Regions from separate parts of the Variovorax sp. CCNWLW225 genome, predicted to be linked through region 1. Evidence: predicted binding sites of a transcription regulator. Region 1 holds the regulator's gene; the other holds the start of a gene.
The links. The regulator NrdR, encoded in region 1, represses ribonucleotide reductase genes. The targets are predictions, from matches to a motif close to CACNANATNTNGTG.

Region 1 (12,029 bases):
CTTGGCCCGCTTGAGTTCGTCGAGCTTTTCGCGCAAGAGGCGCGCCGCGCCCTTGTCGCGGCCGCTCAGCTCCTTGAAGACTTCCTGCATCTGCTCGGGCGCGGGGTTGCCCGCGAGCCAGTCGCGGATGCGCGCGGCGCGCTCGCCCGAGGTTGGCGCGGTGAAGGCGCCGCCGGTGAGCGTGTCGAGGGCCTGGAGGTCGTGTGGCTTGGAAGAAGTAGAGGTCACTTGCGCGAGATCGTTGTCTGAAGAGAGAAAGCGAAGGCGCCGGCAAAGGCCGGCGCACATCGACATTTTCACCCAGTTGTGGCGGGCGGTTGAATTCCATGCCGGGACAGCAGCCAAATAGCTGCCGGAAGGCCCGGGCGGCGGCCTACATATATAGCGGGCCGGCGCAAAAAACCAAGTGCTCTTCTGCCCTACTTCATGGCCAGGTTGAGTTCGGCGCCCGGTTTCCAGTCGGCACCGCTTGCCTTGGTTTTCACGGCGCCAAGGAACAGGCGCTCGCTCGGAAGCTTTTGCGCCAGGAGGTAGTCGCGCACCACGGCGCCGCGCTCCACGGCCAGTTGCCGCATCGACTCTTCATCGACCGGAATGCTCGTGATCAGCAGGTTCTCCATTTCCTTCACCGGCAGGTCCTTGGCCAGCCCGACCATGTTGCGCGGCTTGGTGATGTCGGCGCGCTTGTACACGGCGGTCAGGAGTTCGGGGTATTCGGCATCGGTGACCGGCGGCACGTCGGTGCCCGCCTGGCCGCCACGCACGGCCGCACGCCGCTTCTCGGCCTGGGCCAGTTGGCGCAGGCGCTGGCGCTGGTAGGCATCGCGCTCCTGCTCGAGGCTGGAAGTGCCGACCACCGTCATCTGGAGGGTCGGACGCTCCGTCAAGGCCTTGGCGACCTTGTCCAGGCTTTCCTTGGCGCTCGCGCTGAGCACCGAACTGCCAGGTTCGAAGGTGACGGTACTCGATTCGCCGCTGCCCCCGCCGAGCCCACCGGTCAGCAGGCTGAACGGCGATGTCGCCGCCTTGACGATGAGGTTGACGATGGCCTTGAAGATCAGCGGGCCGATGCTGAACTGCGGATCGTTGAGCGAACCGCGCAGCGGCAGGTCGACGTCGATCACGCCGTTGCGGTCGGCCAGCAGAGCCACCGCCAGCCGCACTGGCAGGCTGTTGGGCGCGCCCTGCACTTCGTCGCCGAACTGCAGCTGGTTGAGCACCAGCTTGTTGGTGGCCGTGAGCTGGCCGTCGGCCGCAATCTTGTAGTTGACGTCCATGCTCATCTTGCCGCGCTCGATGCCATGGCCCGAATAGCGCACCGAATATGGCGACAGCGGCGCCAGATCGAGATCGCGCATCTTGGCCGTAATGTCGAGCTCGAGCGGCTTGGCCAGCGGATTGAGCTTGCCGGTGATTTCCAGCGCCGCCGTCTGCTGCGCCTTGCCGCGCAATTCCAGGTCCGCCAGCGCCGGGCGGCCGCTCTCGCCCTTCGGCGGATTCGACGAGAAGGAACTGAGCTTGCCGGTCAATTCGCTCAGGTCGGCCGAGTAGTTGGGCTTGACGAACAGGTCAGTGAAGTCGATGCGCCCGTTGACCAGGCTCATCGGGCCGAAGTTGATGACCGGCTTGGGCCCGGTGTCGGCTTCAGCCTGCGCCGTTGCAACAGGCGCCGAAGCCGGCCTGGCCGGCTCGGGGCTGCCGCCGACCATGGCTTCGGCCGACGCCGGGGCGCCGCCGGACTGCGGCAGGGGCGCCGTGGTGGTGCTGGTTCCGCCCAGGCTCCTGCGGGTCTTTGCCTCGGCACTGGTTGCCGCCGCGGCATTGCCTTCCGCCTCACCCTTCTTGGTCAGGTTCAGCAGGTTCAGCCGCCCGGTGGGGTCGACGATCACACGGGCAAAAAAGTCGGTCAGGGTGGTTTCGCGCACGTCCACCGCCGGCGGCGCGTTGGGCGCCATGCTCACCTGCAGGCCGCGCAGGCTCAGCGTCTTCCAGCTCAGCAGCTGGTTGGTGTTGCGGTCGAAACCGGGCGACTGGGTCAGCGAGATGCTGTTGGCGCGGAAATCGTCGAGCGCGGTGTCTCCGGCCAGCTTCAGCGTCATGCCGGCCGGTGCGCTTGCATAGCGCACGGTGCCGCGATAGCTCGCGAACGCGCGGCGGATGTCCACATTGAGGGCATCCGCGTAGTAGGCCTTGAAGGCATGGGCGGGAAACGACGCCACTTCGAGCCGGCCTTCGGCCGAAAGCGGCTTCAGCACCACATGGCCCTTGTAGTCGAAGCGGCCCGGCTCGGCCCGCCGCGAGCCGATGCGTCCTGAAATCTGCAGCGGCGACACCGTGCTGGTCTCGGGCGCGACCTTCTGCGCGTTCAGGTTGAGCGCCGTGATCTCGACCGCCACAGGCGTTGCGCTGGCCTTGTCCGCATATGAAAGCGTGCCGTTGTCGACCGCGAGCGTGCCGATGGTCAATGCCCACGGCTTGGTGTTGGCGCCCGGCGCTGCGGCCGCCGACCCGGCGCCCGCGGGCTTGGGCGCGGCCACCTTGGCCTCTGCCGCCGCGCCGCCGGCGGGCGTCTTCAACCAACGCTCGAACATCCAGCGCTTTTCGCTGTCGCGTTCTATATGTACCTTCGGGTTGGTGGCGGTGAACGAGGCCACGTTCAGCGTGTGCTTCGTCATGTCGACCTCGGCGTCGACCAGTTCGAAGCGGCCGACGCTCGCCAGGGCAGTCTTCGCCTGGGTGAGCGCCAGGTCGTCGGCGGCGAGGCGCCGGGCCTTGAACTTGAGATCGGGCTGGGCCCAGGCGATGTCGATCTGTCCGCTGAGCTTGCCGTCGAGCGTGGGCTCCAGGCTTTGCGCCAGATAAGGAGCCGCCAGCGACAGCGGCAGCGCCTCGACTTCGGTCTGTACGTCGGCCGCCTTGTCGGTGGCGTTGCCCTTGAACTTGAGCGTTGCGCCCGCTACGGCGGTGCTGCCGTTGAACTGGGCCGGCTTTTCCATGGGCCAGGTCACGCCGGTCACATCGAGGCCGAGCGCGCTCAGGTCGACCACCGCTGCAGGCTTGACCGTTTCGTCGCGCCAGCCGATGCGCCCGCCGCTGAGCGCGAGCTTGTCGACCTGGACCTTGAGCTTCGGTTTTTCAGGTGCCTTGCCGGCCGGAGCACTTGCCGCGGCAGCGGGAGCGGCGGCTACTTTTTCGGCAGCCCCGGTGGCCGGATCGGTGGCCAGCAGGTTGAGCTGGCCCTTCGCATCGCGGGCGACCGCAAGCTGCGGACTGGAGAGCGCAACTTCGCTCAGGTGGAATACCGATTCCAGCGGCCGCACGTCGGTCAGCGCCAGCTTGAGCGACTCGAACGCCAGCAAGTCGCGGCCCCGTGCATCGCCCAGCTTGGCGCCGCGGGCTTCGATGGTGCCGGTGATCTTCAGGCCGGGCGCGGGAGCCTGGGCAAAGTCGATCTTCAGGTCGGCGTCCAGGCTGCCGGCTTGCAGCTTCACCGGAAAGCCGCCGGGTATGTAGCCCAGGTACGGCACCAGGTCGAGCCCCTTGAACTGCACATGGGCGTCGGTCTTGCGGCTTTCGGCGAACGGCGTCGTGAGCGCAGCCGAGTCGAACTTGCTGCCGTTGAGGGTGAAGGCAAGCTTGGGCTCGGTGTTGATGTCGCGCTTGGAAGCCAGGTTGCTCAGGAACGGCACGTTCAGCACGAAGTCGCGCAATTCGTGCTTGCGCTTGACGGTCTGGTCGTCGAAATCGACGGCGCCGTTCTTGATGGATATGTTGTAGATAGCGAAGCGCGCGGGCTCGGCCTTGGGATCGGGCGGCGGCCCGGCCGCGAGCTTGGCCACGATGTCGTCGATGTCGTACTTGCCGTCGGCAAGGTGCGTGAGGAGGATGGCCGGCGACTCGACCGACACCGCATCGATCACGGGCGCCAGGCGCAAGAGCGACTGCAGCTCGGCATCGGCGTAGATTCGCTTGATGGCCACCTGGGGCCGGCTACCGTCGGCCGTGGCAATGCTCAGATCGTTCAGCGCGAGCTCGAGGGTCCAGGGCTTGAAGTCGATCTTGCCCACGGTAACCTGCCGGCCGAGCTTCTCGCTTGCGATCTTCTGGATCTGGCTCTTGGCGATGGGCGGAACAGCCAGCCACGCAATGGCCCACAAAGCCAGAAGAACCAACAAGGCGACGATCCCACGCCGCATCCATTTGTTTTGTTTGAGCGAAGCTACATCCATCGCGGGAGTGTGCCGCAAAGAGAAGCAAAGCCAGAAACAAGAAAGCCCGGCAATTCGACGAAAGTCTCATTACCGGGCTTGATGGCGGGCATAAGACCCATGCCATCGTTTCGCGCGACCGGAAGTCAATGGTTCCTGCCGTGCTGGCAGCAAGAGATTGCCGCCATGGATCCTCCATCGTTCGAGCCCTTGACTTGCACCTCGGGCTGCCGGATTTCGGAAAACCGCCTGAGAACTCAGGCGTGTTCAGATTAGGCGCCGCACGCCTGCATTGCAATGCCTGGCTCCAAGGGATTTCCCTCGTCCTTCGAATCAAAAAGTTGGATTTGTTTAAATATGTAATCACATAAGGAAATAGATTCTTATGCTTGACCGAGTATTTAGCCACGCTAGAATCCGCCTGCCCTTGGCCTGCCCCAGACCCAGCAGGGGCCCCTGAACCCGCTGCCGAACCCCCCCGGCTTGATCAGGTCGCCGCGCCCTCACCCTACACCTCCATGCGCGGAGCCTGATTCGTACCAATCAAGCGCCGCTGCCTTATCCGTCGCCCTCCGGGCGCTGCGATCAGGTGCCGCATAGAAAGGAAGAGCGATGAACAAGGCGTTTGATGCCACAGCCCGCGGGCTAAGGACCTTTGCGTCCGATGTGGCAGACGGCTTTTTTGAGATCACCCACAACGGGTTTGCACTGGTCGGCCTGGCTATTGTGTTTGCGGCTCTCGCCCTGGTGGCACGGCCCGATCTGCGCCAGACCGGCGAAGAGCAGCTCATGGGCTGGCTCCAGTCGCGCAAGCCCGCGCCCGAGCCCACCGACCTGGAGCCGACCGCGATTGTGCGCACCACGGCCGCGAGCCCCGGCGACCTGCCCAAGCAGCAGGCCGCGGTGGCCTACTGGCTCAGCAAGAAGTACCGTGTCGCGGCCGAGCCCCTCAGCGTGCTCGTCGCAGAGGCGTACCAATTGGGCAAGCGCACCAAGCTCGACCCGACGCTGATCCTGGCCATCATGGCGGTCGAATCGAGCTTCAACCCGTTCGCGCAGAGCCACGTGGGCGCGCAGGGCCTGATGCAGGTCATGACCCGCGTGCACGGCGACAAGTACGAAAGCGCCGGCGGCACGCTCACCGCTTTCGACCCCGTGACCAACATGCGCGTCGGCGTGAAAGTGCTGCAGGAATGCATCGCCCGCGCCGGTTCGCTCGAAGGCGGCCTGCGCTACTATGTGGGCGCAGCCAATCTCGACGACGACGGCGGCTATGCCAACAAGGTCCTCGCCGAGCACGAGCGGCTGCTGCAGGTGGCCAATGGCCGCAATCCTCCGACCACGACCGCGCCCTCGGCGCCCATCGTTCGCGCGCAGCCAATCCCCATCGCTGTACCGCCGAAGCCGGAGCAAGCGGCCGAGCCGGTGGTGGCCGATCCTCAAAAAGTCGCACTGCTTTCCGAGGTTTCCTGAGCCCCTGCCCCATGGGCAAAACCATGGGGTGAGCTACACTCCGTTCCGTACGCGACTGGCGATAGGCGCAGCACCTCCAAAGGTGCCACGCGCTGACGTGGAATACCACTGGGAAGCGTGCCGCCTGGCATCCATTCAGGCGTTCAGCCGTTCGCCTGGGCAGCCCTTGTTTGGTTGAAGAACAAGGACCTCGTCTTCAAAGGACTGCCATGTACCAACGCAATATCCTGGTCGAACAGACCGATCCCGAAATCTGGGCTGCCATCCAGGCCGAAAACGCGCGCCAGGAACACCACATCGAGCTCATCGCGAGCGAAAACTACGCCTCGCCGGCCGTCATGGCCGCGCAGGGCTCGCAGCTCACCAACAAATACGCCGAAGGCTATCCGGGCAAGCGCTACTACGGCGGCTGCGAGCATGTCGACGTGGCCGAGCAGCTGGCCATCGACCGCATCAAGCAGATCTTCGGCGCCGACGCCGCCAACGTGCAGCCGCATTGCGGCGCATCGGCCAACGAGGCCGTGATGCTGGCCTTCTTGAAGCCCGGCGACACCATCATGGGCATGAGCCTGGCCGAAGGCGGCCACCTCACGCACGGCATGCCCCTCAACATGAGCGGCAAGTGGTTCAACGTGGTGAGCTACGGCCTGGACGCCAACGAAACCATCGACTACGACGCGATGGAACGCAAGGCGCACGAGCACATGCCCAAGCTCATCATCGCCGGCGCCTCGGCCTATTCGCTGCGCATCGACTTCGAACGCTTCGCCAAGGTGGCCAAGGATGTGGGCGCGATCTTCATGGTCGACATTGCCCACTACGCAGGCCTGGTGGCTGCGGGCGTGTACCCCAACCCCGTGCCGCACGCCGACGTGGTGACCTCCACCACGCACAAGAGCCTGCGCGGCCCGCGCGGCGGCATCATCCTGATGAAGTCGCAGCACGAGAAAGCCATCAACAGCGCGATCTTCCCGGGCCTGCAAGGCGGTCCGCTGATGCACGTGATTGCCGCCAAGGCCGTCGCGTTCAAGGAAGCCATGACGCCCGAGTTCAAGGCCTATCAGCAGCAAGTGGTCAAGAACGCCCAGATCGTGGCCGACACCCTCACCGAGCGCGGCCTGCGCATCGTGAGCGGGCGCACCGAAAGCCACGTGATGCTGGTCGACCTGCGCTCCAAGGGCATTACCGGCAAGGAAGCCGAAGCCGTGCTGGGCGCCGCCCACATGACGATCAACAAGAACGCGATCCCCAACGACCCTGAAAAGCCGATGGTGACCAGCGGCGTGCGCATCGGCACCCCCGCCATGACGACGCGCGGCTTCAAGGACGAAGAAGCCCGCATCACGGCGAACCTGGTGGCCGACGTGCTCGAGAACCCGCGCGATGCGGCCAACATCGACGCAGTGCGCGCCAAGGTGCACGCGCTTACGAGCCGCTTCCCTGTCTACCGCTGATCGTCCGCAAGACCTGGCCGCATGAAATGCCCTTTTTGCGGTCATCTTGAAACGCAGGTCGTCGAGACCCGCGTTTCGGAGGACGCCGACTTCGTGCGAAGGCGCCGCCAGTGCAGCGCTTGCGACAAGCGCTTTACAACGTACGAGCGGCCGGACGTCAACTTTCCGGTCGTCGTGAAGAAGGACGGCAGCCGCGCCGACTTCGACTCGACCAAGGTGCGCGCCTCGATGATGCTGGCGCTGCGCAAGCGGCCGGTGAGCATCGAGCAGATCGACAACGCGCTGCTGCGCATCGAGCAGAAGCTGCTGGCCAGCGGCCTGCGCGAAATCGATTCGACCAAGGTCGGCGAGCTCGTCATGCGCGAGCTCAAGAAGCTCGACAAGGTGGCCTACGTGCGCTTTGCCTCGGTGTACCGCAGCTTCGAGGACGTGGACGAGTTCAGGCAGCTGTTGCGGGACATTTGAGCAAGAGGCGTCGAGGCAAGCCCCCGGCGCGCTCTCACTACCTCCCGCTGCCGCAAGCGCCGCTTCCGCACTCACCCCGGACATCCGGATTGCAGACCCTGGCGCGGCCCGACGCCGACACCACAATCGAAGCCCTGCGGCCCGACTCGGCCTTCAGCGTGAGGCATCCGGCGCCGAAGCCCGTGCCGCCCGCCCGGCGCGAGAAGCCATTGCTGTCGTAGTCCAGCCCGCGCACGAATCCATCTCCAAGTGCCGCGTCGACGCTCACGCCGCTCGGAAGCTTTTCGAACTTGCGCAGCGTGTGCATTGCGCCTTCGGGTCCTGCCTGCACGGCCCAGCCGCTCGACCAGTCGCTTCCCTGGAGCGCGCCCACATGGACCTTTTGCGAACGCTGAATGGCCTCGGTGCGGGCCAGGTTCAGCGCGGCCACGAAACCGCTCGAAGCAGCGGCAAGCCGCTGGTTGAGCAGCAGCTCGCGAAACGAGGGAACGGCGATCGAACCCAGGATTGCCATGATGGCCACCACGGCCATCAGCTCGACGAGGGTGAAGCCGCCCGACGCGACACTCGCCCCCATCGACCATCGCCAGCCGTGTCTCATTGCCAGCACCTGGCCCCCGCTGCGCCATTGCAGCCCTTGTCTCCCATGCTGTCGATCCAGAGCGCTCCGACCTCGGGATCGGCGTAGTCCGGTTTCGGGGTTGCCGTGAGCCTGACGCAGCGCTCGATGGTGCCCTGCCCCTCGCAATTGCCGCTCTCGACGAGGTACTTGCCGCCCGCACCTCCCTCGCCGGATCCGCCTTCGTAGCGCTTGTACTGCCCGGCCATGGTGTACTGCCGCTCTTGCTGCTGCATCTGCTGCATCAGGGCCGAGCGCGCTTCGGTGCGCCAGCCCTTGCGCATGAAGTCCAGGTACGACGGATAGGAGATGGCGGCCAGGATGGCGAGGATCGCGACCGCTATCATCAATTCGATGAGCGTGAAGCCATGAATGCGTCTGGCGGTGCCGTTTGCCGGCTTTGCGGCCTTCATGGCTTTGCTCCCTGAAAATCGACGATCTGGCGCCAGTTCAAGCGCCCGGCCACCTGCGAAACCTGACCGCCTTCCACCGGCTGCACGGTTGAAACGCCGGCCCCGCCAGGGCCGCCTCCAGAACCGGCGTTGATCACCGAAAGCTTCTTCGTTGCCGAACGGCGGCCAAACGCATCGGGTGAGGCAGAGGCCCCTTCGCCAAGCGCAACGAGCAAAGGCGACGACAACAAACCCACCGTTGAAGGCACGCAGGTCCCACCCGTCGAAAGCCCTGTCATTGCATTGACCGCGCAGCTGCGGCCGCCACCATTTACTCCGCAGGCATCGCCATTCGGTATCAGCGTGTTGAAGAACAGATAGCCGTCGCTGAGCGCCAGCCGGGTCACCTGCCGCTCGCCAGAATCGAGTGACCCGGGAAGATCGAAATACCAGCCGCGGCGGCTCGCCACGCTTCGGCTGCCCGTGCCATAGACGAAGGGCTCGCCCACGATGGCCGGCAACGGCTGGCCGGCGGCGGCGGCCGCGGTGCGCGGCTGAAGCTGCGTGCGCGTTTCGTGCGCGGGGATGGCTGTGCCGGAGTCGTACACGCCGTAGAGCGTTTGCACCGCATGGCTGGCGCTGCCGATGTCTTCGGGGCTCATGAACTTGCCGGTGCCGAACAGAACGACGGCGCCGCCGTTCGGCCCAGCCCCCACTTCCGGCGCCACGGTGATGGGTTGTCGCTTTGCGCCCGCTCCGGGCGACATCGCGACTATGAGCGGCTGCCCCTTCAAGCCGAGTGCGTTGTCCTCGTTCCATGGCGCACGGCCGGTGAAGTCGAACTTCCACAGGTTGCCTTGCGTGTCGCCGGCGTACAGCCAGCGCACCGATCCATCCGCGGCTGCGTAGTCGCCCGGAGTGCCGAGGGCATTCACAATCGTTTTGTCCGCCGGAGCCGGCAACACGATCTTGTGATAGTTGACACCGCGCTTCCAAGCGGCGCCGGCGGCCTTGTCGAGCGAGAGCAGGAACAGCGCCCCGCGCCTCTCCGGATTGGCGTTGTTGAAGCCCGAGGGAACCACGGCGAACCAGGCATGGGCCGCGGCCCCGGAGCGCGTGGGCGCGGAGAGGCGGAACTTCAAGATCCGCGGCGCCTGAAGCACGTGGCCCATGTCCTCATCGTCGAGCCCCGTGAACTCCCACAGTGCCTTGTCCGCAGAAAACGCACCGGGATCGGAAACATCGAGCGCGAAGACACCGGTGGCTCCAGCACCCATTCCGGAAACCAGCACAGTCTTCCAGCTGCCATCAGCCATCCTGGCTTCCGTTGCGGCGGGGGATCCATCGACATAGGATTGATGCACATGGTCTGGCGAGCTGTAGCCCCCGAGCTTCGGCAACACCGCGCGTGGCACGTAGGCGAAGAGCTCGCTTCCCGTGGCGGCCGAGAACGCGTGCAGCATGCCGTCGTTGGCGCCGACATACACCGCCGGCGGCCGCGCTCTGTTCGCTTCGAGAAACCGGCCATAGCCGGCATCCTGCAAGTGCGGGCCCGGCGCGCCCACGAACAGCGGGTTCGAATTGGCAACATCGCCCATGACCGAGTCACGCACGCGGAACATTCCACCCGGTGCCGACAGTTCCTTGCGGCGGTCCCCGCGCAGATAGGCCACGCGGTCGGCGCCCAATGCATCGGATGCCGACGGCGTCGCATAGGGCATGGAGTTCAAATGGCCTCTCGCCACGTTGTCGAGCGACTCCCAGCGAAAAGGCGTGCCTCTGCTGGCCGACGAAAGGGTGAAGATGTTCCTGTCCGAGGGATCGCGTGCAACACGTACCGGCTGAGCCGATGCGTTGCCGGTCAACAGGGCTCCCGCGTCCCATGCGGGCTCATCGGCCTGGCGCACCGTGCCCGCAGCCGCGTCGTAAGCCAGCGGGTACGACAGCAGCGTGCCCGACCAGCGGCGTCCGCTGAACCGCGCCACGTAGAGGCTGCCCCCGGCTTCCGCGATGCGGTCCGACGAAATGGCGGCGTCGGCCGTCCGCCCGCCTGGCGGTGCCGCTGCCGACTCGAAGATCCGGTGGATCACGCCGAGCAATTCCCGCGGCTCGCCTGCCAGGAAGTAGTTGGACGGTTTGGGCTGGCCGTCGTCATCGATGCCTTCAGCCCATTCGGAATTGCCCGTCGTGTCGGCTTGTCCACTGCCGGTCGACACCCTGAACGGATTACCGTCCGCGTTGCTGTCTGCAAAGCCCCCGTACTTCGACGCGAGATAGAGCGCGCTGCCGCGCTGCGCTTGCCCGACGGACCCCTGCCCGCCCGCGTCCAGGTCGATACCGAAGGTCTGGACCCGCACGTCGGGATAGTCGGCGCGAATCTTCTGCGTGTTCGCCCAATAGGCCAGCCCCGCCATGCCGAACGAACCCTTGTCGGCACCTGTTTCCGCAGCTGCAATGGTGCTCGCTGTCAGTTGCGCGCCGCCCTTGTAGTTGAAGGCCGGAAGGCCGCGGTTTCCGGTCGTTGCAAGACCGGTCTTTCCCGAAGGGTGGGTATAGGACAGCGATTCGCGGTTCTCGAACGCGCCGACCAGGCGGGTCCAGTAGGACGTGTCGGGCTCGAACGACGCGTTGCTGAAGCTGCGGCCGCCGCCCGGCAGCCCGGGCAATGAACGATCGCCGTGCGTTTCCAGATCTCCTATCGCCAGGATGTAGTTCTTGCGGCAGCTGGCACCCATGGGGTCCCAATTCTTGTGGCCATCGGTGCGCCACTGCGCCGTGTCGTTGTAGACGGGCAGCCCGTCCTTTCGCGGATCGTCGATGGCGGCGATACCCGCCATTGCATCCCGCGTGGGCACCTTGCCCTGCAGGTAGCGCAGCGATTCGTAGTAGAGCTCGCCCGCGGGGTCGAACTTCTTGTACGCACCTGCCCTGCCGAACCGGTTCAGGTAGTTGATGACGCCGCCGGACCTGACGCCCTGGGCGGTGGATATCGGATCGGCAAGGAAGACGCCGGTCTTCGCATCCCATTCGGTCTGAGGGTTGTCCACCCTGTCGAGCTTCGCCTCCAGCTTTCTCGGCCCGGCGTATTTCATCGGCGCGCGCAACACGCCTCCATAGCGGGCCGGGTCGTTGTCGAGCAGATAGCCGAACACGGCAAAACGAAGCCGATCCGCGTAGCGCTGTATCTCTCCTGCGGGCTTGAAGTTGCCGCTCGAGTACTTGACGCAAAGGCCGCCGCGCACCGCGGCTTCGGCTGCAGTGCAGACCTCCACCCGCGCGAAGTAAGAAGCGCTTGCCGCGCCGGGGCCGTATTGCTGGTCGGTGCCGGGGCTGGCGCAGCTGCCGCTTGCGCTCGGTCCGACGAACATGCGGTCAGCGCAGTGGTTGAAGTGAAGAGTGCCCGCCGCGCGCAAGCCAT
Region 2 (12,029 bases), on a different contig from region 1:
TCGAGGAATCGCCGGCGCCCGGCATTCCGCGCAAGCTGATCGAGAAGATCGGCGAGCGCTGCGCGGCGGCCTGCAAGAAAATCGGCTACCGCGGCGCCGGCACCTTCGAGTTCCTGTACGAAAACGGCGAGTTCTATTTCATCGAGATGAACACGCGCGTGCAGGTGGAGCACCCGGTGACCGAGTTCACCACCGGCATCGACATCGTGAAAACGCAGATCATGGTGGCGGCGGGCGAGAAGCTGCCGTTCACGCAGCGACAGATCGAAATGCGCGGCCACGCGATCGAGTGCCGCATCAACGCCGAAGACGCCTGGAAGTTCACGCCGTCGCCGGGGCGCATCACCATGTGGCACCCGCCGGGCGGCCCTGGCGTTCGCGTCGATTCGCATGCGTACACCAACTACTTCGTGCCGCCCAACTACGACTCGATGATCGGCAAGATCATTGTGTATGGCGACACGCGCGAGCAGGCCATGGCGCGCATGCGCACGGCGCTGAACGAAACGGTGATCGAAGGCATCCAGACCAACATTCCGCTTCACCGCGAGCTGATGGTCGACGCCAAGTTCATGAGCGGCGGCACCAACATCCACTACCTGGAAGAGTGGCTGGCGGCACACAAGCGCTGAGCAACACCCGACGCCACCCATGTTTGAACTTCGCCTGATGGCGCCGGAAGACCGGGTCGAAATGGTCAGCGACGCGCTCGACGCACTCGATGCGCTGAGCGTGTCGGTGGAAGACGCCGACGCGCAGACCGATGCCGAGCAGGCGCTGTTCGGCGAGCCTGGCATGCCGCCGCCCAAGGAGGGCTGGCAGCGGTCGCGCGTCATTGCGCTGTTCGCCGACGAAGCCCTTGCCAAAGAGGCTGCGTCGGTGCTCGCGCTGCAAGACTTCTTCGAAGGCTGCGCGGTGCTCGGCGTGGCGCCGGTGCCCGATCAAGACTGGGTGCGGCTCACGCAGTCGCAATTCGCGCCGGTCGAAATCACGCCCGAGTTCTGGATCGTGCCCACCTGGCATGAGCCGCCCGAGCAAGCCAGGCAGTTGATCAGGCTCGACCCGGGGCTCGCTTTCGGCACCGGCACGCACCCCACCACGCGCATGTGCCTGCGCTGGATCGCGAAGCAGGGCGAAGGCGCATTCGGCGACCAGCGCGTGCTCGACTACGGCTGCGGCTCGGGCATTCTTGCCATTGGCGCGGCGAAGTTCGGCGCACGCGATATCGATGCCGTCGACATCGACGAGGCCGCCGTTTCGTCGACCCGCCTCAACGCCGAAGCCAATGGCGTGCGCCTGAATGCCGGCCTGCCGGAAGCGGCCAAGGGCAGCTACAACACGGTGCTGGCCAACATCCTTGCAACGCCGCTCAAGGTGCTTGCGCCCTTGCTGCGCAGCCACGTGGCGCCGGGTGGATCGCTGGTGCTCGCCGGCATTCTCGAGCGGCAGGCCGACGAACTGAAGCAGGCCTACGCGCCCTATGCCGCGCTCGAGGTCAGCGACAGCGAGGACGGCTGGATCCTGATGACGGCTCGCTGCTGAGCAGCGCGGCCGGGATTTCGCACCGTCGCGCACCGCTCGCGAGGCGGGGGCTCAACCCTACAATCGCCCGGTCATGAGCCTTGTCACGCGTTGCCCCGCCTGTGCCACCACCTTCAAGGTGGTGCGCGACCAGCTTCGCATCTCGGATGGATGGGTACGTTGCGGCCGCTGCAGCCATGTGTTCGACGCCACGCTCGATCTGCACGAGGCGCCGGACGGCGTGCCGGGTCCGGCGGCGCCACCTCCGCCTCCGACGGCGCCTTCCGCAAAGGCCGAGGCGGAGCCCGGGCCGTCTGAGCAGCAGCACCCTACGCAGGCCGAGCAGGCCGGGCCGGAGTCTTCGAGTGCGACGGAAGACGCGGACTTCTTCGACGACGAACCGGAGCATGGTGAAGCGTCGGACGCGGTCGCTTCGTCGCCGCTGGAAGAAACGGACGAGCTTCTGCCGCCGGCGCCGCTTCCGGAGACCAGGCCTGCACCGACGCCTGCGCCAAGTTCCGCACCTGCGACGCCGTCCGCGACGGCCTTCGTCCTGCCTGCGCACGGAATCATCGCCGACGAGTTGTGGTCCGACTTCGAGGCCAACGAGCCCGAATGGCGGCCACCTGCGAGCTCGCTGCCCCCGTTTCCGAACATCGACCTGAATCTCGCGGCGCCACCTTCGCCGCCACCACCACCGCCGCCTCCCTTGCCGGCCTTGCGCATCAAGGCTCGCGAAATGGCGGCATCGGCCAGCGTCGAAGACGAAAAGCACGAGGCCGCGCAAGACCGCGACCAGGTGCAGATGCAGAAGGCGCTGCGCCGGGCACGCATCAAGTCGGCCAAGATCGCGAGCGCCAAGGCGCGCGATGAGCGCACCGCCGCAAAGGCGTCCGCGTCGATGGTGAGGCAGGCGAGCGAACTGGACGGCGATTCGGGTCCTCTGCCGCTCCCGGCGCCGCTTCACGAAGCGGAGGATTCGGACAGGGTTCCTTTCTCCGGTGACGAGAAGGCGGACCGTGGCACCGAAGGGTTCTGGCATCGCGGCGTCGTACGATTTGCGCTCTGGTTCTTCGCCGTGCTGGCCGTTGTGCTGTTCGTCGCGCAGGTCTTTCATCACGAGCGCAATGGCATCGTGGCCCGCCAGCCGAACCTGCGCCCCGCATTCGCCGCCATGTGCCGATTGACCGGCTGCGAGCTCACGGCGTTGCGCCAGATCGGCGACATCGTGATCGAAGGCGCCGCCTTCGCGCGCGAGAAAACCGGCAGCAACGACTACCGGCTCAGCTTTACCTTGCGCAACGGTGCCACGGTTCCGCTGGCCATGCCGGCCATCGAGCTTTCGCTGCTCGACACGCAGGAGCGGGCAGTGGTGCGCCGCGTGCTGGCGGCTTCGGATTACGGTGCGCCGACGGTGCTTGCGGCGCGCTCCGACCAGGCCGCATCGCTGCCGCTCACGTTGTCCGCAACGGAGGCGGCAACGCTGCCGCCCATTGCCGGCTACCGCGTGGAAGCGTTCTATCCTTAAGCCCGGGTTCGCGCCCGTGCCTCGTTCATTTCATTCATTCATCCTTCAACCAACGGCTCACCATGGCAGCAGTGATTTGCGGTTCCCTCGCGTTCGACACCATCATGACTTTCGAGGGCCGGTTTGCCGACCAGATCCTTCCGGACCAGCTGCACATTCTCAATGTGTCGTTCCTGGTGCCGGGCCTGCGGCGTGACTTTGGCGGCTGCGCCGGCAACATCGCCTACAGCCTCAACGCGCTGGGTGGCACGGCATTGCCAATGGCCACGCTCGGAAGCGACGGAGCCGACTACCTGGAGCGCCTGCGTACGCTGGGCATCAGCACCGAGTTCGTGCGCCAGCTCGACGACACTTTCACCGCGCAGGCGATGATCATGAACGACGTCGACAACAACCAGATCACCGCGTTCCACCCCGGTGCAATGCAGCAAGCGCACCTTACGAAAATCGCCGCCCGCGAAGACATCCGCGTCGGCATCATCGCGCCCGATGGCCGCGACGCGATGCTGCAGCATGCGGAGCAATTCGCGGCCGCGGGCATTCCGTTCGTGTTCGATCCGGGCCAGGGCCTGCCGATGTTCGACGGCGAGGCGCTCAAGCACTTCATCGATCTGGCAAGCTGGGTGGTCGTCAACGACTACGAGGGAAAGATGCTCTCGCAGCGCACCGGCTGGAGCCTGGCAGAAATCTCCAAGCGCGTGCGCGGCCTTGTGGTCACGCTGGCGGCCGAGGGCTGCGAAGTGTGGACCGATGGCGAGCGCGAGCACGTGCCGGGCGTGACGCCGACTGCGGTGGTCGAACCCACTGGCTGCGGCGATGCATGGCGCGGCGCGCTGCTGTTCGGCCTGGAAAAGGAATGGCCGCTCGCGCAATGCGCGGCACTTGGCAACCGCATCGGTGCGCTCAAGATCGCGCAGCGCGGGCCGCAAAACTACCAGATCGACAAGAAGGCGCTGGGCCTCTGAGCCGCCGGTTGCTCGCTCGCCTTCGCGGGCGGCGCGCATAAAAAAAGCCCGACACCGTGAGGTGCCGGGCTTTTTGCCGTCAAGGCCGCTGAGAAGCTCAGGGCTTGCTGGCCGTCGGAAACGGCCAGGCTGCCTGCGGGTTCAGCGTCGTTTGCGCAGCAGGAGCAGGCGCTGCGGCAGGGGCTGCCTTGGCGGCCTTCTTCGCAGCAGGCTTCTTGGCAGCAGCGGCAGGCTTGGCAGCGGGCTTTTTCGCGGCTTTCTTGGCCGCAGCCTTTTTGGCAGGAGCCTTCTTGGCGGCAGCCTTCTTCGCAGGGGCCTTCTTGGCAGCGGCCTTCTTCGCCGGAGCCTTCTTCGCCGCCGCCTTCTTGGCAGGAGCCTTCTTCGCTGCGGCCTTCTTCGCCGGAGCCTTCTTGGCAGCGGCCTTCTTTGCCGGAGCTGCCTTCTTGGCGGCTACCTTCTTCGCAGGCGCCTTCTTGGCGGCTACCTTCTTGGCTGCGACCTTCTTGGCCGGAGCCTTCTTCGCAGCTACCTTCTTGGCGGGAGCCTTCTTAGCGGCCGCGACCTTCTTTGCCGGAGCCTTCTTTGCAGCGGCTTTCTTAGCCGGCGCTTTCTTTGCAGTTGCCATTTCTATTTCTCCTTGATCAAGTTGAAAAAATCAACCTATTGAAGCACTCCGCGCACGTTGGTAGCGCAAAGCGATTCATGGCGTTGGAATCTGTGCTCCAGCACCATGAACACCTGAGCCCTCGTCCATGCCGCGCTCTTCGGCGCGATCGGTGGCAAGGGCAATTCTTGAATTCATTAATTCTTATCGGAAAGATTCAATCCCAGGAGAGCGCGCCACCCGACTGGTACTCGATCACGCGGGTCTCGAAAAAATTGCGCTCTTTCTTCAGGTCAATCATTTCGCTCATCCAGGGGAACGGGTTTTCCTCGTTCGGGAAGAGCGTTTCGAGGCCGATCTGCTGTGCACGCCGGTTGGCAATGTAGCGCAGGTAGCCCTTGAACATGGAGGCGTTCATGCCGAGCACGCCGCGCGGCATGGTGTCTTCGGCGTATTTGTACTCGAGCTCGACGGCCTTCATGAAGAGGGCCTTGATCTCGGCCTTGAACTCGTTGGTCCAGAGGCCGGGATTCTCGAGCTTGAGCTGGTTGATCAGGTCGATGCCGAAATTGCAGTGCATCGACTCGTCGCGAAGGATGTACTGGTACTGCTCGGCGGCACCGGTCATCTTGTTCTGGCGGCCCAGCGCAAGAATTTGCGTGAAGCCGACGTAGAAGAAGAGACCTTCCATCAGGCAGGCGAACACGATGAGCGACTTGAGCAGCGTCTGGTCGGTTTCGTGCGTGCCGGTCTTGAAGTGCGGGTCGCTGATGGCGTCGATGAACGGGATCAGGAACTGGTCCTTCTCGCGGATCGACGGCACTTCGTTGTAGGCGTTGAAGATCTCGCTCTCGTCCAGGCCGAGCGACTCGACGATGTACTGGTACGCGTGCGTGTGGATCGCTTCCTCGAAAGCCTGGCGCAGCAGGAACTGGCGGCATTCGGGCGCCGTGATGTGCCGGTAGGTGCCCAGCACGATGTTGTTGGCGGCCAGTGAGTCGGCGGTCACGAAGAAGCCGAGGTTGCGCTTGACGATGCGGCGCTCGTCTTCGGTCAGGCCGTTCGGGTCTTTCCACAACGCGATGTCGCGCGTCATGTTCACTTCTTGCGGCATCCAGTGGTTGGCGCAAGTGGCGAGGTATTTTTCCCAGGCCCACTTGTACTTGAACGGCACCAACTGGTTGACGTCGGTCTGGCCGTTGATGATGCGCTTGTCGGAAGCCTTGACGCGCTGCGCTGCGACGGGGGCCGTGGGTTGTGCAATCGACGAAGTCGGAGCGTCCACCGGTCGGCCTGCGGGCAAGCCGCTGGTCGATGCGTGGTGTTGCTGCAATCCTTGTTGCATATCCTTTGGTAAGGAGGGCTTGACTTCTTCGTCCCAGGTCAACATAGAAAAATCCAATGCTCAATTATCGGAGCAACGATGTGAGTTGCAAAGTGCTCGTTCACGTCGCGCTCCATTTATGTGGTTGTTATGTTGCTCTCATGCATCGCGCGATGTCAGTCAATGCCGTGATCGACTGAGAGTTCGCGCGTTGTGCATGGACCTCGCTCTCTTCACTGACGCGTCATTGGCATGCTTCGCAAGTCGGATCGTCCACGCCGCAGAACGCGATGTCGGTTGCGGGAATCGCGTTCATCTGCGCCTTTGCTGCGGCAGCCGCTGCGTCGAGTGCGCTCATGCCCGAAGGTGCATCGCTGCCCGACGACACCGCATTGAGGCGGCCCGATTGCACCGTGGATTTCTCGGCGTGCGTCGCGCTCTGCGTGCGCAGGTAGTAGGTGGTCTTCAGGCCGCGCAGCCATGCGAGCTTGTAGGTGTCGTCGAGCTTCTTGCCCGATGCGCCGGCCATGTAGATGTTGAGCGATTGCGCCTGGTCGATCCACTTCTGGCGACGCGAGGCGGCTTCGACGAGCCACGTGGTTTCCACTTCGAACGCGGTGGCGTAGAGCGCCTTCACGTCTTGCGGCACGCGGTCGATCGGGCGCAGCGAACCGTCGAAGTGCTTCAGGTCCATCACCATCACGTCGTCCCACAGGCCCAGGCGCTTGAGGTCGCGCACCAGGTAGTGGTTGATCACGGTGAACTCGCCCGACAGGTTCGACTTGACCGAGAGGTTGCCGAAGCACGGCTCGATGGAGGCATCGACGCCGATGATGTTCGAGATGGTCGCAGTCGGGGCGATGGCCACGCAGTTGGAGTTGCGCATGCCGTCGGCCTTGATCTTCTGGCGCAGCGCATCCCAATCGAGGGTGGCCGAGCGGTCGACCTCGACATAGCCGCCGCGTGCTTTTTCAAGCAGGTCGAGCGTGTCGATCGGCAGGATGCCCTTGTCCCACAGCGAGCCCTTGTAGCTCGAGTACTTGCCGCGTTCCTTGGCCAGCTCGGTCGAGGCCCAGTAGGCGTGGTAGCAGATGGCTTCCATCGACTCGTCGGCAAACTGCACGGCTTCTTGCGAGGCGTAGGGAATGCGCAGTTCGTACAGCGCGTCCTGGAAGCCCATCAGGCCCAGGCCGACCGGGCGGTGGCGCAGGTTCGAGTCGCGCGCCTTCTTCACGGCGTAGTAGTTGATGTCGATCACGTTGTCGAGCATGCGCATCGCGGTCGAGATCGTCTTCTTGAGCTTTTCCTGGTCGACCTTGCCGTCCTTCAGGTGCTGCAGCAGGTTCACGGAACCCAGGTTGCACACGGCGGTTTCGGTGTCGCTGGTGTTCAGCGTGATTTCGGTGCACAGGTTCGACGAGTGAACCACGCCGGCGTGCTGCTGCGGCGAGCGCACGTTGCAGGCGTCCTTGAACGTGATCCAGGGATGGCCGGTCTCGAACAGCATCGTCAGCATCTTGCGCCACAGGTCCGACGCCTGGATGGTGCGGGCGGGCTTGATCTCGCCGCGCGCGGCCTTTTCTTCGTAGGCGACATACGCCTTCTCGAAGTCGGCGCCGAACAGGTCGTGCAGGTCGGGCACGTTGGACGGCGAGAACAGCGTCCAGGTGCCCTTTTCCATCACGCGGCGCATGAAGAGGTCGGGAATCCAGTTGGCCGTGTTCATGTCGTGCGTGCGGCGGCGGTCGTCGCCGGTGTTCTTGCGCAGTTCCAGGAACTCCTCGATGTCGAGGTGCCAGGTTTCAAGGTACGTGCAGACCGCGCCCTTGCGCTTGCCGCCCTGGTTCACCGCCACGGCCGTGTCGTTCACCACCTTGAGGAACGGCACCACGCCCTGCGATTCGCCGTTGGTGCCCTTGATGTGGCTGCCCAGCGCGCGCACGCGGGTCCAGTCGTTGCCCAGGCCGCCTGCAAACTTGGAGAGCAGGGCGTTTTCCTTGATCGACTCGTAGATGCCGTCCAGGTCGTCGGGCACGGTGGTCAGGTAGCAGCTGGAAAGCTGCGAGCGCAGCGTGCCGGCGTTGAAGAGCGTGGGCGTGCTCGACATGAAGTCGAACGACGACAGCACTTCGTAGAACTCGATGGCGCGGGCTTCGCGGTCGATTTCGTTCAGCGAGAGGCCCATGGCCACGCGCATGAAGAAAGCCTGCGGCAGTTCGATGCGCGACTTGCGCACGTGCAGGAAGTAGCGGTCGTACAGCGTTTGCAGGCCGAGGTAGTCGAACTGGTTGTCGCGCTCGGCCTTGAGCGCCGCGCCCAGGCGGGGCAGGTCGTACTGCAGCAGCTTTTCGTCGAGCAGTTCGTTCTCGACGCCCTTCTTGATGAACTGCGGGAAGTAGTCGGCGTAGGTCTGCGCGCGTTCGGCGGGCATGACTTCGCGGCCGATGATTTCCTTGAAGATCGTGTGCAGCAGCAGGCGGGCGGTCGCGAAGGTGTAGTCGGGGTCCTTCTCGATGAGCGTGCGGGCGGCCAGGATCGAGGCCTTGTACACCTCGTCGAGCGGCACGCCGTCGTACAGGTTGCGCATCGTCTCGGCGACGATCGGCGCGGCGCTGATGCCGTCGCCCAGGCCTTCGCAAGCCGATTCGATCAGGCCCTTGAGTTCATTCAGGTCGAGCGCCACGCGCTCGCCGCGGTCCAGCACGTGGAGCAGCGGCGCAGCCGGCGTTTCCTGCGTGCCTTGCTTGGAGCGCTCTTGCGTGCGGCGTTCGCGGTACAGCACATAGGCGCGCGCAATTTCGTGGTGGCCGCCGCGCATCAGGCCGAGCTCGACCTGGTCTTGCACGTCTTCGATGTGGAAGGTGCCGCCGCCCGGACGCGAACGGACCATGGCGCGGATCACGCCTTGCGTGAGGGCGTCGACCGTTTCGCGCACGCTGGCCGAAGCCGCGCCCTGGGTGCCGTGCACCGCCAGGAAGGCTTTCATCATCGCGATGGCGATCTTGTTGGGTTCGAAGGGAACCACGGCGCCGTTGCGACGGATGATCTGGTAGTGCGCGAGGTTCTGACCGGTGGGCGAGCCAGCAGTGTCTCGTTGCTGCTGCGGCGTCGAGGGAACGGCACGCGGGGTCGATGGGGTGTTCAGGGCTGTTTGCATTCGCTTCCTCTCGGTGTGGCAATTCTTGTTGGGTGGCAATGCCTTGGCGGGGCATTGCGCCGGTGCGTGATGACCGGACGGAAGACACTATATCTAGGGTGCGAAGCGTCTACAACCACTAGATGTAGTGTTTTTTGAGATATTCAACACAGTGGCGTATTTGTTTGGGCGCGGCACTCGGCCAGCGATGCCCCATGAATACTGGCCTATGGTCGCGCAACCCGCGCGGGCTGTGGCTTGCAAGCGGATTTGGGCCTGCAAGGCGCATGGTTGCTGGAGGCGCGCTCCAAATTTTAGAGATTGCTGCGGCGCAAGAACGCCGCATCGCATACCGCCGACCGATTAAAAAAATTAGAGCGGCAGCACCTGTTCGGGGAACATCCGCGGACTCCAGCCGAGCTGGCCGCGCAGCAATTGCCAATCGAAGCCCGCGCCCGGATCCTGTTTGCGGCCCGGCGCAATGTGCTCGTGGCCCGCGATGAACGCGATGGCGTAGTGCTGCGCAATCGCCGCGCAAAGGCTGGCCAGCGTTTCGTATTGGGCCTCGTCGAAGGGCTGGCCTTCCAGGCCTTCGAGCTCGATGCCGATCGAATCGTCGTTGCAGTTTTCGCGGCCACGCCAGGACGAGACGCCGGCATGCCAGGCGCGATCGTCGCAGCTCACGAACTGCCAGAGTTCGCCGTTGCGCCGCACATAAAAGTGCGAGGAAACCTGCAGGCCGCGAATGGATTGGAAGTAAGGGTGCGCGTCCCAGTCGAGCTGGTTCGCGAAGAGCTGCTGCACCGCATCGCCGCCATATTCGCCGGGCGGCAGGCTGATGGAATGCAGCACGATCAGGTCGGTCTGCGCGCCTGCCGGTCGCGGGCCGAAATTCGGCGAGTGCAACGCCTTTGCAAAGCGGTACCAGCCGGCGCGCCAGAGGCCGTCGCCACCGCTCGCGTTGGCCGCTGATGCTTCAATCGTCGGCATTGCTCGCGGTACCTTCGTCGCCGTTGGGCGTGGTGATGCCCAGGCGCGCGATGCGATAGCGGATCTGGCGCAGGCTCATGCCGAGCCGCGCGGCTGCGGCGGTGCGGTTGAAGCCGCTTTCATGCAGAGCACGCACCAGAATTTCGCGCTCCTGCTGGTCGAGATAAGCCTGCAGGTCGGACGGCAAGGGCGGCGGTGCGGTCTTAGGTTCAACGAAGGCGGCCGCGGGTGCTGCAGCGGCGGGCGGTTCGCCGTCGTCCGGCGGCGGAGAAAACGAGGGCGCCGAAGCCGCAAGCCCCGCGACGGCGGGCTGTCCACCGCCCATCAGGTCCAGGTGCAGTTCGTCGCCGTCGTTGAGCGCCACGGCGCGGTGCAGCAGGTTTTCGAGTTCGCGCACATTGCCGTGCAGCGGATGCTGCGCGAGACGGTGCAGCAGGTCGCCGGAAAGATGCGGCACCGGCAGTCCGCCGTCGTGCGCAATGCGCGCGAGCAAAGCGGCGCACAGGGCCGGCAGGTCTTCGCGCCGGTCGCGCAGTGCGGGCACCGCAATCTCGATCACGTTGAGCCGGTAGAACAGGTCCTGGCGGAAGCGGCCGGCGTTGACCTCGGCATGCAGGTCCTTGTGGGTGGCGCTCACGATGCGTACGTCGACCGCGTCTTCCTGCGTGGAACCGATGGAGCGCACGCTGCGCTCCTGGATCGCGCGCAGCAGCTTGGACTGCATTGCCAGCGGCAGGTCGCCGATTTCGTCGAGGAACAACGTGCCGCCCCGCGCGGCCTGGAAGTAGCCGTCGCGGTCTTGCGACGAGCCGGTGTACGAGCCCTTGCGTGCGCCGAAGAATTCGGCCTCGAGCAGGTTCTCCGGAATGGCGCCGCAGTTGACCGCAACGAACGGGCCGTCGCTGCGCTGGCTGCAGGCGTGCACGGCGCGCGCCACCAACTCCTTGCCGGTGCCCGATTCGCCGCGCACCAGCACGGGCGCCATGCCGCGCGCCACTTTGGCGATGCGCGACTTGACCAGGCGCATCGGCTCCGAGTTGCCCACCAGCCGCTCGAGCGCCGCAATGCCGCTGCCTGTCACGCCGGGCGTGTCGCCGGCACGTTCGCCTTGTGCCGCCGGCACCGCTTTAGTGGCCTTGGCGGGCGCGGCCTGCTGCGCCTGCACGGCGGAGGCAACGACGGCGCGGAACTGCTTCAGGTCGACAGGTTTGGTCAGGTAGTCGAATGCGCCGGCTTTCAGCGCCTCGACCGCGTTCTCGGCGGAACCGTAGGCCGTCATCACCACGCAGCGCTCGGTGCGCTGGTCCTTCTGGATGCGGTGGATGATTTCCATGCCCTGGCCGTCGGGCAGCCGCATGTCGGTGATCACCGCATCGAATTGCCCGGCCTCCAGGTGCTCCCATGCTTCCGAAACGCTGCCCGCGGCTTCCACGCGGTAGCCCTCGCGAAGCAGCGTGAGTTCGTACAGCGTGCGCAGGTCGGGCTCGTCGTCGATGACCAGGATGTTGGCCGGGCGCTGCAGGGAAGGGGGATTGGGAGTGCTCACGGCGCTATTGTGTCAGCCGGTTTTCGCTGGGAGCGAAGCTGACGAAGAATTCGTTGCCTTCGGGTCCGCCCGCCACAAGCGCCCGGCGCTCGTAGCCGATGGTGGCGCCATGGCGTCGGCACAGCTCGCGGCACAAGAACAGGCCGAGTCCGCTGGAGCGGCTTTCGGAAGAGAAAAACGGCTCGAACAAATGGCGCTGCACCGCCGGCTCCAGCGGCGCGCCGTCGCTCCACACCTGCAGGCTCGGCCGGCCTGAGCTTCCGCGCTGCGTGGTGGTGACGACCTGGATCGAGCCCTCGCGCTTGCCGGCGTAGCGCGCCGCGTTGTCCAGCAGGTTCACCAGCAGCCGGCGCAGGTGCTCGACGTCGAAGCGCACCTCGCTGTCGGCGGCATCGAGCGTGATGAGAACGCCCGG

Region 2: V9L20_RS16140 (ribonucleoside-diphosphate reductase subunit alpha) is a predicted target of NrdR. The motif match lies at 9,216-9,229, and genes of this name have one in related genera.

The regions. Positions count from the first base shown of each region.
Region 1 covers NZ_JBBCBV010000022.1:20,390-32,418, forward strand. Annotated here, with positions in the region: gene V9L20_RS24130 (DUF349 domain-containing protein) at 1-288, opposite strand, end outside; gene V9L20_RS24135 (DUF748 domain-containing protein) at 420-4,229, opposite strand; gene V9L20_RS24140 (lytic transglycosylase domain-containing protein) at 4,821-5,681, shown strand; ZMP/ZTP riboswitch at 5,723-5,849, shown strand; gene glyA (serine hydroxymethyltransferase) at 5,891-7,135, shown strand; gene nrdR (transcriptional regulator NrdR) at 7,157-7,600, shown strand; gene V9L20_RS24155 (GspH/FimT family pseudopilin) at 7,638-8,201, opposite strand; gene V9L20_RS24160 (type IV pilin protein) at 8,198-8,632, opposite strand; gene V9L20_RS24165 (pilus assembly protein) at 8,629-12,029, opposite strand, start outside.
Region 2 covers NZ_JBBCBV010000009.1:23,564-35,592, reverse strand. Annotated here, with positions in the region: gene accC (acetyl-CoA carboxylase biotin carboxylase subunit) at 1-632, shown strand, start outside; gene prmA (50S ribosomal protein L11 methyltransferase) at 652-1,542, shown strand; gene V9L20_RS16160 (DUF3426 domain-containing protein) at 1,616-3,049, shown strand; gene V9L20_RS16155 (carbohydrate kinase family protein) at 3,112-4,014, shown strand; gene V9L20_RS16150 (histone H1-like DNA-binding protein) at 4,112-4,639, opposite strand; gene V9L20_RS16145 (ribonucleotide-diphosphate reductase subunit beta) at 4,836-6,008, opposite strand; gene V9L20_RS16140 (ribonucleoside-diphosphate reductase subunit alpha) at 6,187-9,099, opposite strand; gene ampD (1,6-anhydro-N-acetylmuramyl-L-alanine amidase AmpD) at 9,451-10,068, opposite strand; gene V9L20_RS16130 (sigma-54-dependent transcriptional regulator) at 10,055-11,614, opposite strand; gene V9L20_RS16125 (two-component system sensor histidine kinase NtrB) at 11,619-12,029, opposite strand, start outside.